Regions from separate parts of the Bacillus sp. 1NLA3E genome, predicted to be linked through region 4. Evidence: riboswitches for the same ligand, from Rfam matches in the RefSeq annotation. Region 4 holds a riboswitch; each other region holds the start of a gene.
The links. Region 4 has a riboswitch for lysine ahead of dapA (4-hydroxy-tetrahydrodipicolinate synthase). Riboswitches for the same ligand answer to the same signal wherever they lie in the genome.

Region 1: another riboswitch for lysine. It lies ahead of B1NLA3E_RS21530 (transporter substrate-binding domain-containing protein); the one in region 4 lies ahead of dapA (4-hydroxy-tetrahydrodipicolinate synthase).
Region 2: another riboswitch for lysine. It lies ahead of B1NLA3E_RS21110 (amino acid permease); the one in region 4 lies ahead of dapA (4-hydroxy-tetrahydrodipicolinate synthase).
Region 3: another riboswitch for lysine. It lies ahead of B1NLA3E_RS17580 (aspartate kinase); the one in region 4 lies ahead of dapA (4-hydroxy-tetrahydrodipicolinate synthase).

The regions. Positions count from the first base shown of each region.
Region 1 is NC_021171.1:4,487,604-4,490,786, reverse strand. Features, by position in the region: gene B1NLA3E_RS21540 (multicopper oxidase type 3) at 1-570, shown strand, start outside; gene B1NLA3E_RS21535 (hypothetical protein) at 557-1,357, shown strand; lysine riboswitch at 1,548-1,728, shown strand; gene B1NLA3E_RS21530 (transporter substrate-binding domain-containing protein) at 1,878-2,723, shown strand; gene B1NLA3E_RS21525 (amino acid ABC transporter permease) at 2,784-3,183, shown strand, end outside.
Region 2 is NC_021171.1:4,404,288-4,407,470, forward strand. Features, by position in the region: gene B1NLA3E_RS21110 (amino acid permease) at 1-1,458, opposite strand, end outside; lysine riboswitch at 1,565-1,754, opposite strand; gene B1NLA3E_RS21120 (YidH family protein) at 1,952-2,332, opposite strand; gene B1NLA3E_RS21125 (YkvA family protein) at 2,576-3,013, opposite strand.
Region 3 is NC_021171.1:3,667,335-3,670,517, forward strand. Features, by position in the region: gene B1NLA3E_RS17575 (YslB family protein) at 1-127, shown strand, start outside; gene B1NLA3E_RS17580 (aspartate kinase) at 184-1,413, opposite strand; lysine riboswitch at 1,544-1,722, opposite strand; gene uvrC (excinuclease ABC subunit UvrC) at 1,791-3,183, opposite strand, start outside.
Region 4 is NC_021171.1:2,615,945-2,619,127, forward strand. Features, by position in the region: gene B1NLA3E_RS12390 (Msr family ABC-F type ribosomal protection protein) at 1-594, opposite strand, end outside; gene B1NLA3E_RS26025 (erythromycin resistance leader peptide) at 875-919, opposite strand; lysine riboswitch at 1,147-1,326, shown strand; gene dapA (4-hydroxy-tetrahydrodipicolinate synthase) at 1,455-2,342, shown strand; gene B1NLA3E_RS12400 (GNAT family N-acetyltransferase) at 3,150-3,183, shown strand, end outside.

The sequences.
Region 1 (3,183 bases), 1.9 Mb from region 4:
AACGGAAATCTGATTATTGACCCAGAACCACTTTTTGTCGAAAGGGAGGACCCATTGGAGGACTTCGAGAATCAGGGGTCAAGAGGCTTCAATTATCGTGCTGAACGGTTTAGTCACCGATTAACTAGTCCTAACGATATATCAAAAGTATTCAGCTCTAAGGTCCATGGCGATCCTGCTACCCCACTATTTATTGCTTATGCCGGCGATCCTGTTACATTTCGCTTTGTTACACCAGCAGACCGGGCGAGAGGTCACGCTTTTACGATTCATGGCCATAAGTGGTTAAAAAGCAGTGATGATGTAAATTCCTCCGTTATTTCGATTAGTGGACAGAATGTCCCTGGGTCTAATGATGATTTTGAATTATTTTATGGTGCCGGCGGTTATTGTCAAAGTCCTGGTGATTACCTCTATCGTTCTGGCAACATCCGTTGGGATATCGAACTTGGATTATGGGGGATCATGAGGGTTTTAGGGGAAAGAATCCCTTATTTGGCTCCATTGGATGAGAGAAGTTCTTATGGAAGAAAAGAGGTAAAGGAGGATAACTTAAATGAAGGAACATGAAGATCAAGACTATAAGGAAAGTCAATTGGAAGCATGTGAATGTGACGGAAAACTTGATCATGATCAATCATGTTCATGTCCTCCCTTACATCCATGCCCTGAAAAGATTCCTACTCCACGATTTCGATCACCGAACAGTCCATTGCCGCCAGCAGAACTCGATGAATTACAGGAATGTATCGAGGTTGCCAATCATTTACTTCGTTCATTAAGCAATGAGCGTAACCCAAATAATCAACGGCAATTGCAATTACATTTACTAGATTTGAGGGATATTTTAATCCGTGTAAAGGTCTACTGTCAGGAAAAGCAAATTGAAGAGGTAGGGACACTTGTAACAGCTGGAAAGAACTTTATTAAGTTGAATACAGTGGGAAAAAGGGTGTTCATCCTATTTAATAAAATCGACTCCTTGCAATATGAGGAATGCAACACAGAGAAAAAACATCAACAGGAACTCATCCATTTGAATCGCCAGCTCAAGAGGGAGCTCGTTCTCCATTTTGGTGAATTTGTTTCTGGTGAACCAGAACTAGTTAATCTTTTCTTTGGCATCCCTATCCATCTAATGCTTTTTCAATTTGTCGGATGTCAGGTGGAAGTAATGGTTGAGGATAAGAGCGAGGCAATTTCTGGCCAATTATTGAATGCGGATGAAAACTTCTTGCACCTTTTAAACAAAGAGGAAATGGAACAAATTCCTTTTGCGAAAGCATGTTTGATTCGGTGTCTGTTTAACAGGGACCGCGACTTCATTCTTCTTGGCAATCAAAAATTTTGCGGTTAGATCTTTTGCGTAAGATAAAGGTAAGGCACAACTAGGTAATCAAATCACTAGTTGTGCCTTTTTGCGCGCAAAACTTCCGATTGTCCCCTATAAGAACCGTCCCTCTTGACACCCCCGCTCCCCCTTGACAGATCCTATTTGTTATTTTAAGATATATTAAAATAATAACTTAATAGACCTCACTTTTAACATGTGAGGTAGAGGCGCGATATTTAACAGTTTTTAGTGGAGTCTGAGAGACTTTGATACTAAGGAGAAGGAAATGTCGCCGAAGCTTGTAATATCTCAGTATTACTTGCTGGGTCTGCAGTTAAGAGCTGTAGAACTGTCTCAATAAACTTCCCGGTTTATTGAGTTGTGCTATCTCATTTGGGAAAAAAGAGGATTTAGGGTTCCTTATGCATATAAGGCCTGAGTTCATCGCTCAGGTCTTTTTTTGTTGAGTAAAATACCTAAAAAATGAATAAGTGTTAAGGTTCAGAAAACTATAAAATTTATAATCAAAGGGAGAGGAATCATTATGATGAAAAAATTATCTATTTTAATAGCTATGTCTTTGGCAGCTATTATTCTATTATCGGGTTGTGGAAAAAGTAGTAGTTCAGAAAAAGCGGATGGATCTTCAAAAGAAGATGACACTTTTAAAGTAGGTCTCGAAGCTGGATATGCCCCATTCAACTGGACTCAAAATGGCGATTCCGATGGCGGTGTGAAAATTGATGGCAATGCGGAATTTGCAGGCGGATATGATGTTGAAATCGCTAAAAAAATTGCTGATGGTTTAGGAAAAAAATTAGTGATTGTCAAAACTGAATGGGATGGCCTTGTTCCTTCATTAACTTCTGGAAAAATCGATGGAATTATTGCAGGGATGTCTCCAACAGCAGAGCGTAAAAAGACAATCGATTTCTCAGACAACTACTATAAATCAGATTTAGTTATCGTGGTTAAAAAAGGTGGAAAATATGAGGATGCGAAATCCATTCAAGATTTTAGTGGAGCAAAAATATCGGCACAATTGAATACATTCCACTATTCAGTAATCGACCAAATCAAAGGTGTAAAAAAACAGCCAGCTATGGATAACTTCCCAGCAATGCGAGTTGCTCTGGAATCAGGTGTAATTGATGGATACGTATCGGAACGTCCTGAAGGTATTAGCGCTTCTTCTGCGAACGATCATTTTGCCATGGTAGAACTGTCAGAAGGATTTAAAACATCAGATGGTGACACAGCAATCGCAGTGGGTGTGGCGAAAGGTAGTAAATTGACTGAAAAAATCAATAAAATCTTAGCAGGAATATCAGAAGAAGAACGTCAAAAAATTATGGAGACAGCTATTAAAAATCAACCAGCAGCTAAATAAAAATGATTTGAAACCGGGTGTATTTTACGCACTCGGTTTCATGAATATAGGAGGAGAAAGATGAGCTTTGATTGGGTAGTAAAAATTGTCTCAGAAAATTGGCCAATGTTTCTTCGTGGTGCTGGTGTGACACTCTTAATTGCCATCATTGGTACGATTATAGGGTCGATCATTGGTTTATTAATAGGGGTTATTCGAACCATTCCGATGCCTGAACGAGGGGCCAAACGCTTCTTTTTAAAATTAATAAATGCCATTCTTTCTATTTATATTGAGTTTTTCCGTGGAACACCAATGATTGTACAAGCGATGGTCATTTATTATGGTTCCGCTTTAGCATTTGGTTTTGATATGGACCGATTATATGCAGCAATTTTTATCGTATCAATCAATACAGGGGCCTACATGTCAGAAATTGTTCGCGGCGGTATTGTATCGATTGACAAGGGACAATTTGAAG
Region 2 (3,183 bases), 1.8 Mb from region 4:
TTCTAACGGAATCACTTTTGTTTTCTTCACATATTTATAACCCAACCATACGGCAATGAACAATGGTAAGCCGATATACGATACCATCACACCGTACCAGTCAATTTTGTCACCCATGAAAGCAGCATAGTTTTGTCCTAAAACAACAAACGTACACAAAACAAAGGCAAAAATCGGGCCGAACGGGAACCATTTAGCAAGATAAGGAAGTTCCTTTAAGCTACGTCCTTGTGCCGCAAAGGCTTTCCGGAAACGATAATGACTAATCGCAATGCCTAACCAAACGATAAACCCGGACATACCAGATGCATTCAGTAACCAGATATAAACAGCACCATCACCAAACATGGAGGCAAAAAAGGCAATAAGACCAACCGCTGTTGTTACAAGTAGAGCATTAACAGGCACGCCACGGCCATCTACTTTTGATAAAAACTTCGGTGCTTTTCCTTCTTTAGCAAGATTCCAAAGCATTCTAGTCGAAGCATACATACCAGAGTTACCCGCAGATAGAACAGATGTCAAAATGACTGCATTCATAGCCGATGCCGCAAACGCAAAACCGGCACGTTTAAAGATAAGCGTGAACGGGCTCACCGTTACATCACCGCTTGAAAGTGACTCAGTTGTAAACGGAATTAGCATCCCGATTACAGCAATTGCTAATACATAGAATAATAGAATGCGCCAGAACACTTGACGAACTGCACGTGGAACATTACGAGCTGGGTCTTCACTTTCCCCTGCTGCTACTCCGAGTAGCTCAGTTCCTTGGAAGGAGAATCCTGCTGCCATGAAGATACCAATCATGGTGAAAAATCCGCCGTGGAACGGTCCATCGGCTAACATAAAGTTTGTAAAGCCAACCGCCTTACCTGTGAACACACCAAAAATCATTAATACGCCAACTACTAAAAAGAGAATAATCGTTACTACTTTAATAAGGGCAAACCAATATTCCGACTCACCAAAACCTTTGACAGACATATAGTTTAATCCAAACATGATTGCTAAAAATAAAGCACTCCAGAGCAGCGATGAGCTGTCCGGTAGCCAAAATTTTATAATGAGGGCACCAGCAACTAATTCGGCTGCGACCGTAATCGCCCAGTTGTACCAATAGTTCCATCCAAGCGCGAACCCTAAGGCTGGATCAACAAATTTGTTAGCATAGGTACTGAACGAGCCCGCTTCCGGCATGTAGGCAGCCAGTTCACCAAGGCTTGTCATCAAAAAGTAAACCATAATTCCGATAATGCCATATGCGACCAAGGCTCCACCTGGTCCTGCGGTATGAATGGCTGCGCCACTTGCTAAAAACAAGCCTGTTCCGATGGCTCCACCGATGGAGATCATCGTTAAGTGTCGGGCCTGCAATCCACGGTGCAGCTGTGGTTGTTCCTGCTGTAATTCCTCTTGAACCTCTAAAACTCTAGCTGTCGCATTTCCTTGACTCATATAAAAAAACTCCTTTTCTTTTTTTGGGAAGGAGCGCAAAATTTCAATAAAAAAAGCCGAACAATAGTGTCGACGGCATTCTCTACTTTAACCGCATCAAACCTTCCATGAAGATAGCACAACACGTTTGCCAGGTTAAGGCAGACGTGACAGTTCTGTTCCTGTTCGGATACAGCCCCAGCATGCTCAAACAGAGTAATGAGCAAACTTCGGCGATTTTTCCTTTCAAGTAAGTTCGTAGATGCCTCTGCATCTCCCTTACGCTACTATTAAAAACCGCGACCTCTACCTCATCGGTTAGGATGAGGGTAATATATTATATTAGTAGAACAATATTCACTATAATGTGCACCATAGGAAATGTCAATAACCTTTGATTCCCAGTAAATTTGATGCGATGAGCGCTAGCAGTTTAAATTTTTCCAAAAATAAGAAGAACAATTCTGTCCAACAAATTCGCTCTCCTTACTCGGTTAATAATTTTCTAAAATACTTAGATAAATTTCCAAACATACAAGTAATAAATGCCAAATACAAGGAAAATCAGGATTAATAGAATTGATAATGATACAACTAATGCCTTTGAAAAATGGAAGGTTTGGTTGTTGATGTCCTTCCCTTTTCGAAAATAACTAAATGTAGTCATGATTAGAGTAATGATTCCCAATACAATTGAGGCGAGGCCAATGATTTTAGCAAGAATATCTCCAATCACAACTTTAGTCGATAGAGTTGAAAAATGGAGGTTGGTGATCAAAAATCCCACTCCAATGATGGTTATACTTGTTCTAACCCATGCCAAATAGGTGCGTTCATTTGCCAAATGCTGCTGAATATATTTTGAGTCAACCGTCTGCTTTTCACTGTCACTCATTAAATTTCGAACACCTCTTTTTTACTAAATGTATTAATCTATTTCCTAACTTATCCCCTTCCTCTTCTGAATATGTCCCTATAAAAAAACAAACCCCTTCTTATAGAAAGAGTTTGTCCCATTTATTTAATAACCACATAGAAAAGAAGGACTTTAATGCACTACCGCACCGGGGGTCAGGCACCACTTAGCGTGTTAACACGTTAAAGCATCTGCATCGGCGTTGTAGTTGGTAGCTGGTGATCAGCCACCAAATTTCCCTCTTAATTTTTTCATTAATCCTGATCCAACCATTTTGTCGGCAACTTCTAGGATTTGTTTTATGACTTTTAGAGCGTCTTCATCCCCTGCCCAATGTTTCCTTACTACTTCAGGGCTTGAGTTGTTCACTATTCCATTCAATACGAATGCTGCAACTGCGATATCATCTACATAGCCGACTGGGCCAAGTAATGCTTCAGGTATAAGGTCAATAGGTGAAACAAAGTATGCAATTGCCGCAGCTAGTTTGGCTTTATCTGTTACGGAGACATCATCATCCAAGGTCAATTTGCATAATAAATGAAATAAGTCTGGGCCAAACATTAAAATTTCTACATATTTATTTGCTTTGCCATCCTCACTCTTTTCCCAGTACTGCATCTTCTTTCTGAAACTTTGATAAAAATCTTCTTGTTCCATCAAATTTTCACCTCTTTCTACTTCATAATACTATAATTCGACAATCTCACCAAATTCACCTTGCAAACAAATATGCCAATTTATTGTTTTCAAAAAAAAAAAACATCATTCACTTAAGAATGACATTTTTCTATTTAATACTATAGCGCTTTAAAGTGCCGGGGGTCAGG
Region 3 (3,183 bases), 1.1 Mb from region 4:
TTTTTTAGCGCAGCAGTTAGAATTTCAAAAAGGTGCATTGGCAGAGGCGTTTGAGCACCCACGAAAAAAGGGTGCCAAAGTTCAGTTTACTGTAAAATGGGATTTACAAGATAAAATAGACAGTTAATTATCCACTTTTACATATAAAGGCTGACTCATCCGAGTCAGCCTTTATATATGTTTTTATAATTTTACTGATGCACTCGCTAAATTAAAAGCTTGATGAAGTGCTTCCACTGCAGGTAGCATTAGTTTTTGTTTAACTACTGCTGAAACTTTAATCTCAGAAGTACTAACCATTTTTACCTCAACCTCGTTTGCTGCTAACACTTCAAACATTTCCGCCGCAACTCCTGGATTAGAAATCATACCAGATCCTACAATTGATACCTTTGCCAAATCTTGTTCAGCTTCAATTCTCTCATAGCCAAGAGTTTCTTTTACAGATTCAAGAACCGCTAGGGTTTCCTCCAAATCTGAACTTTTGATTGAGAAAGATAAATTGGTGGTATGTTTTTCTGTAGTACTTTGGATAATAATATCTACGTTAATCCGATTGGATGCCAAAGTTGTAAATACAGTGGAAAGGCCCGTTAATGAGTTCGGTAACCCAACTACCGATACTCTGGTAATTTCTTCTTCAAATGCCACTCCGCGCACTACTAAATTTTGCTCCACTGATACTTCCTCCTCGATTATTGTGCCTGATTCCCTTTCCAAACTAGACCGGACCTCAAGAGGAACCTGATAATTTTTTGCATACTCTACCGCTCTTGGATGCAAGACTCCTGCACCTAAATTAGCTAATTCAAGCATCTCATCATATGACACAGAGCCCAATTTGCGCGCTTCCTGAATAAAACGTGGATCAGTCGTAAAAACTCCAGTTACGTCAGTATATATATCACACTTATCGGCTTTTAAGGCAGCAGCCAAGGCAACAGCTGTTGTGTCTGAGCCACCTCGACCCAAAGTGGTGATTTCTCCATCTATCGAAACCCCTTGAAATCCAGCGACAATAACAATTTTCCCCGCTTCCAAATCATTGTTTAATCTTCCCGTTTCAATGTCCATAATTCTTGCACTTCCATGGACGCTTTCGGTAATAATTCCGGCTTGCCAACCTGTATAGGAAACCGCATCATGTCCTTTTTCATTCAGTGCCATTGCCAATAAAGCAATGGTCATCTGTTCACCTGTTGTTAATAGCATATCCATTTCTCGTTTGTTCGGATTGTCTGTAATTCCCTTTGCCAAGCTCACAAGCTGATCAGTTGTTTTTCCCATTGCTGATACAACGACAACAACACTATTCCCTCTATTTTTTTCTTCTATCACTCGTTCTGCTACATTTAAAATACGTTCAACGCTACCTACAGAAGTACCGCCAAATTTTTGAACAATTAGCACCACTATTCCCCCTACTCTCTGCAGAAATCTGAATTTTATATCTGCTTTTTCTTTCCTTTTCAGGGCATAAGAAAAAGCAATGAGAAATCATATCCCATTGCTGTGAAAACGTTCAATATCATGTACGTAACCACAGTGAGATAGCTCTCCAAGACAAGACGTCTTGACAATCCAACATTTATTCAATGCAGGACCAGCAAAGAAAGCAATGAGTACTATCTTCACTTCGGCGAACTTTCCTTTCAAAGCTTTTCCTTGAAGCTCATCCTTCTCCAAGCTTTTACTGATTAAGTTCGCACCTCTACCTTCACTTTAACGATCTAAAGTGTCGACTCTTAAGTTTTTAACATTATAGCATATAAAAATATTATTTAGCAATCCTAACTATTTATTTTCTCCAACAGCTCTTTGGCTATATTTGCAGGAATTCCAATCGAGACCATTTCCTCAATGCTTGCTTCCTTCATCTTCTTTAAAGATCCAAAGGTTTTAAGCAAAAGCTTCTTTCGTTTCTCACCAATACCAGCAATTTCATCAAGATGCGATTGGAAGGCACTTTTTCCTCGTAACTGACGATGAAAAGTAATCGCAAATCGATGGACCTCGTCTTGAATCCTCTGAAGCAAATAGAATTCTTGACTATTTCGGGCAAGCGGGACAATTTGCAAGGGATTTCCATATAAAAGTTGGGACGTTCTGTGTTTATCATCCTTTACAAGTCCAGTAATCGGTATATCTAACCCCAGTTCATTTTCAAGGACATCTCTTACCGCTTCAACATGTCCTTTTCCTCCATCAATAATTAATAAATCTGGAAGAGGTAGATTTTCTTTTAGGACTCTCGTATATCTTCTTCTTGTAACCTCTCGCATCGATTCGTAATCATCGGGACCTATTACTGTTTTGATTTTATATTTGCGATATTCGTTTTTATTTGGCTTACCATCAATAAATACCACTAATGCCGAAACTGGATCGGTTCCCTGAATGTTGGAATTATCAAAAGCCTCGATTCGATGGGGAGTATAAATCCCTAAGCTATCACCGAGGTTTTCTACTGCATTGATGGTTCTTTTTTCATCTCGTTCTATTAAGGAAAATTTCTCCTTCAAGGCGATGGTCGCATTTTTTTCGGCAAGTTTCACTAAATCTTTTTTCTGACCACGCTTTGGGATTAGCACTTTTACATCAAGAAGTTGTTCGAGCATACTTGTATCAATTGTTTCTGGAACTAAAATCTCATTTGGCTTGAAATGATCCGATTTTGCATAAAATTGACCTAGGAAGGTTAACATCTCTTCTTCTGCCTCATCATAAATTGGAAACAACGAGACATCCCGCTCAATCAGCTTTCCTTGCCGGATAAAAAAGACTTGAACACACATCCAACCCTTATCAACAGAATATCCAAATACATCACGGTCTGTAAAATCAGTCATCGTCATTTTTTGTTTTTCCATAATGGTATCTATATGAATGATTTTGTCACGAAAATCTTTGGCACGTTCAAAATCAAGTTGCTCAGCTGCTTCGGTCATTTTTTCAGTCAAATCTTTTTTGATATCGTTATATCCGCCGTTTAGAAAGCGAGTAATTTCGTCTGTTAAGGATTTGTATTCTGCTTCACTTACCTCTTTGACACAAGGTGCTAAGCATTGACCCATATGATAATATAAACAAACCCGATCTGGTAGAGTCGAACATTTCCTTAATGGATAGATTCGATCAAGTAATTTTTTCGTTTCGTTTGCAGCTTGGACATTTGGGTACGGA
Region 4 (3,183 bases):
CTGTTCTTGTTGTTGCTTTTGCTGAAGCTCTTTTTGGGCAACGTAATCTGAATAGTTCCCTGGATATTCCGTTACAGTTCCGTTCTCTATTTCCCAAATTTTCGTGACTAGTTTATCTAATACATAACGATCATGACTTACAAGGACAAGTGCACCAGGATAATAAGACAATTTCTCAATCAAGAATTGGATACCAGCTTCGTCCAAATGAGTGGTCGGCTCGTCAATTAATAAACCTTCATGATAGGTGGAGAATAATTCAGCTAGTTTCATCCGTGTTTGTTCCCCTCCACTGAAGTTTTCAATTTCTGTTTGAGGGATAGCAAGCTTTCCTAACAACTCATAATCCACATCTTTTTCAACAGGTGTCTTTAATTGATCAAAATAGGCAAAATCCACAAAACGGTTTACATGACCCTTATCCGGTAAAATTTGACCATTCATTAGCTTTAATAGCGTACTTTTTCCAACCCCGTTTTTGCCAACAAACCCAATTCGATCAAACTGATATACTGACAGCCGCTGGATATATAAAATTAATTTATCTAAAAATGACAGTTCAATATTTTCTAACTCGATATATACCTTTTCCATTCTTCTCAACCTCCAGTTAGTCATGGTCTTTTTCTCACGAAAAAAACCACAGGCTATCTGCCTGTGATTTGAGAGTAACGGGAATAAAATCCTTGGTGTTATACCAATAAGTCCTCACTAAATAACTCCTTTCACGGAGAAAAGGACATAAATAAAGAAAAATTGAATGATCTGCCTTTCTACATTTATATATTTTAAATGCGAAATGAAGATGATTAAAAAAGGACAGACTAATCCCGTGTACTCTGTATACACAAACAGAGCCTTTGAACGTATTAAATTACGAGTTCAAAGTTTGGAATCGAAGTCTCATAAAATGGGTCATTTTTTAATAATCCTCCCAAATTTAATGCTTACAACATAATTATAGATTTTCTTTTAGAAGTAGTCAAAGAGAAACTGAACTTCTTTTCATCCACTCTGCCAGACTACAATTCAAGTGTATCACTCTTCTGTTTTATTATAATATTTCTACTATTACCCTTGAAACAGTAACGGAATTCTGTTATTATTACTTTCAATTAAATATTTTCTTACTTCAATACCTTTTGAAGTGAGGATAGAGGCGCAAAGACCAATAGTACACAATCTTAGGATGATGAGATCCAGTGACGATTGTAGAAAGGGGAATTTGCCGAAGTGAAAAGAACCTCATTGTTCTTAAAACTGGGTCTGCTATTGAATAAATGCAGAACTGTCATATAGGAAACTATATGGAGGGCTATCTCACGCATGGGAACGATATTTTTATTTATGTTTCTAATGCAGCAGCGAACCCTCGTTGCTGTTTTTTTGCGTTGATTTTTGAATAGTCTTGTCCCTCTATAATTTTAAAAAAATTATGTAAAGGATGAGGAAAAATGAATTTTGGGCAGGTATTAACCGCAATGGTTACACCGTTTGATCAAAATGATGAGATTGATTTTAATGCGACAAGAATCCTAGTTAATCATTTAATTGCTAATGGTACTGATGGAATAGTTGTTGCAGGTACAACTGGGGAATCTCCTACTTTAACTACAGAAGAGAAAGTAGCATTATTTAAATTTGTTGTCGATGTTGTCGGTGGCAGAGTTCCCGTTATCGCAGGAACAGGCTCCAATAATACGAGAGCTTCAATAAACTTAACAAGACAGGCTGGGGAAACTGGTGTAGATGGGATTATGCTCGTAACTCCTTACTATAACAAGCCTTCTCAAGAAGGAATGTTTCAACATTTTAAAACAATTGCCGAATCAACTTCGTTACCCGTTGTGCTTTATAATATCCCTGGACGAAGTGTGGTTAACCTGTCAGTTGAAACCGTTGTTCGTCTTTCTAAGATTAATAATATTGTCGCTATTAAAGAAGCAAGTGGCAGCTTAGATGTGATGGCAGACATCATTAACAAGACCTCTAGTGATTTTACCGTCTATAGTGGTGATGATGGTTTAGCGTTACCGCTATTAGCGATTGGCGGTACGGGAGTCATTTCTGTTGCATCTCATATTATTGGGAATGAAATGCAAGAAATGATGAATAGCTTTAAGTTGGGTCATGTCGAGGAAGCGGCAATAGCTCATCGCAGACTTCTCCCAATTATGAAAGCACTATTTGCAGCACCAAACCCTACTCCGGTTAAAGCAGCGTTAAATATGAAAGGGATCCATGTTGGTGGTGTTCGATTACCATTGGTTCCTTTGAGCGATGAAGAAACACGTGCATTGCAAAGTGTGCTTGAACTTAGTAAGGTAGAAGTATTTAATTAATCAGTTTTCATAGCTGGATTTATTTTATTGAGTTAATTTACTAAATGATCAGCAATTCTATTCAAACTAAAAAAAATGTAAAAAAGCTTGGATCAATCTCCAAGCTTTTTGACATTTTCCACTTTATTTCCAAGCATCCGTTAGCTTCCAGTGATACAAAGAAAGCGAATAATTAACAGCTATACTAATGCTCGGATTCTCCCCAGTTGATACCACCCTAAACTATAGTTGCTATCCAGTTGTATGGACTATATCTACATCAACAATATCAATCCCTAGTTCATGTGAGCTAGTTGCGACAACACTTTTGGGAAGTGCCAATTCCATCATTGTTTTTTCTACATACTCCCGCTCATATGTGAACTATTAACATTCTGGTTAGTTATCAGTGGATTTATTCAGCAATCGGAGAACTCGCATGAAAAGGATTCTTTCAATATCATATTTGCTATTACATCAACATTACGTTTCATTTCGTTGGAACGTAATGTATTGTTTTGCCACAAAGCCCAGATAATAGGAAGTCGCCATTTACCTACAATTAAGTTCAAAACATACTTTAATGGGCAATTATTCATATTTTTGTTTCCAGTTTCTTCACTATTATCGAAACACTCCTTTAATCAGTTTTTACTGACTTAGTATTAAATTACTGCAGACTTGTTTTAATTTAATTATGTATTAAAATTATATCGTGGTTAACCGGGTATTAGTAACATTAGCAAGGCTTTAAGTACTAACACAAGTAGGATTCCTAGTAGGTGTTGGAAATTTGTGAATAGAATGATTAATAATAGGAGGGAAAAAATGAATTTTAAATATGAAATTATACCTGATGGAA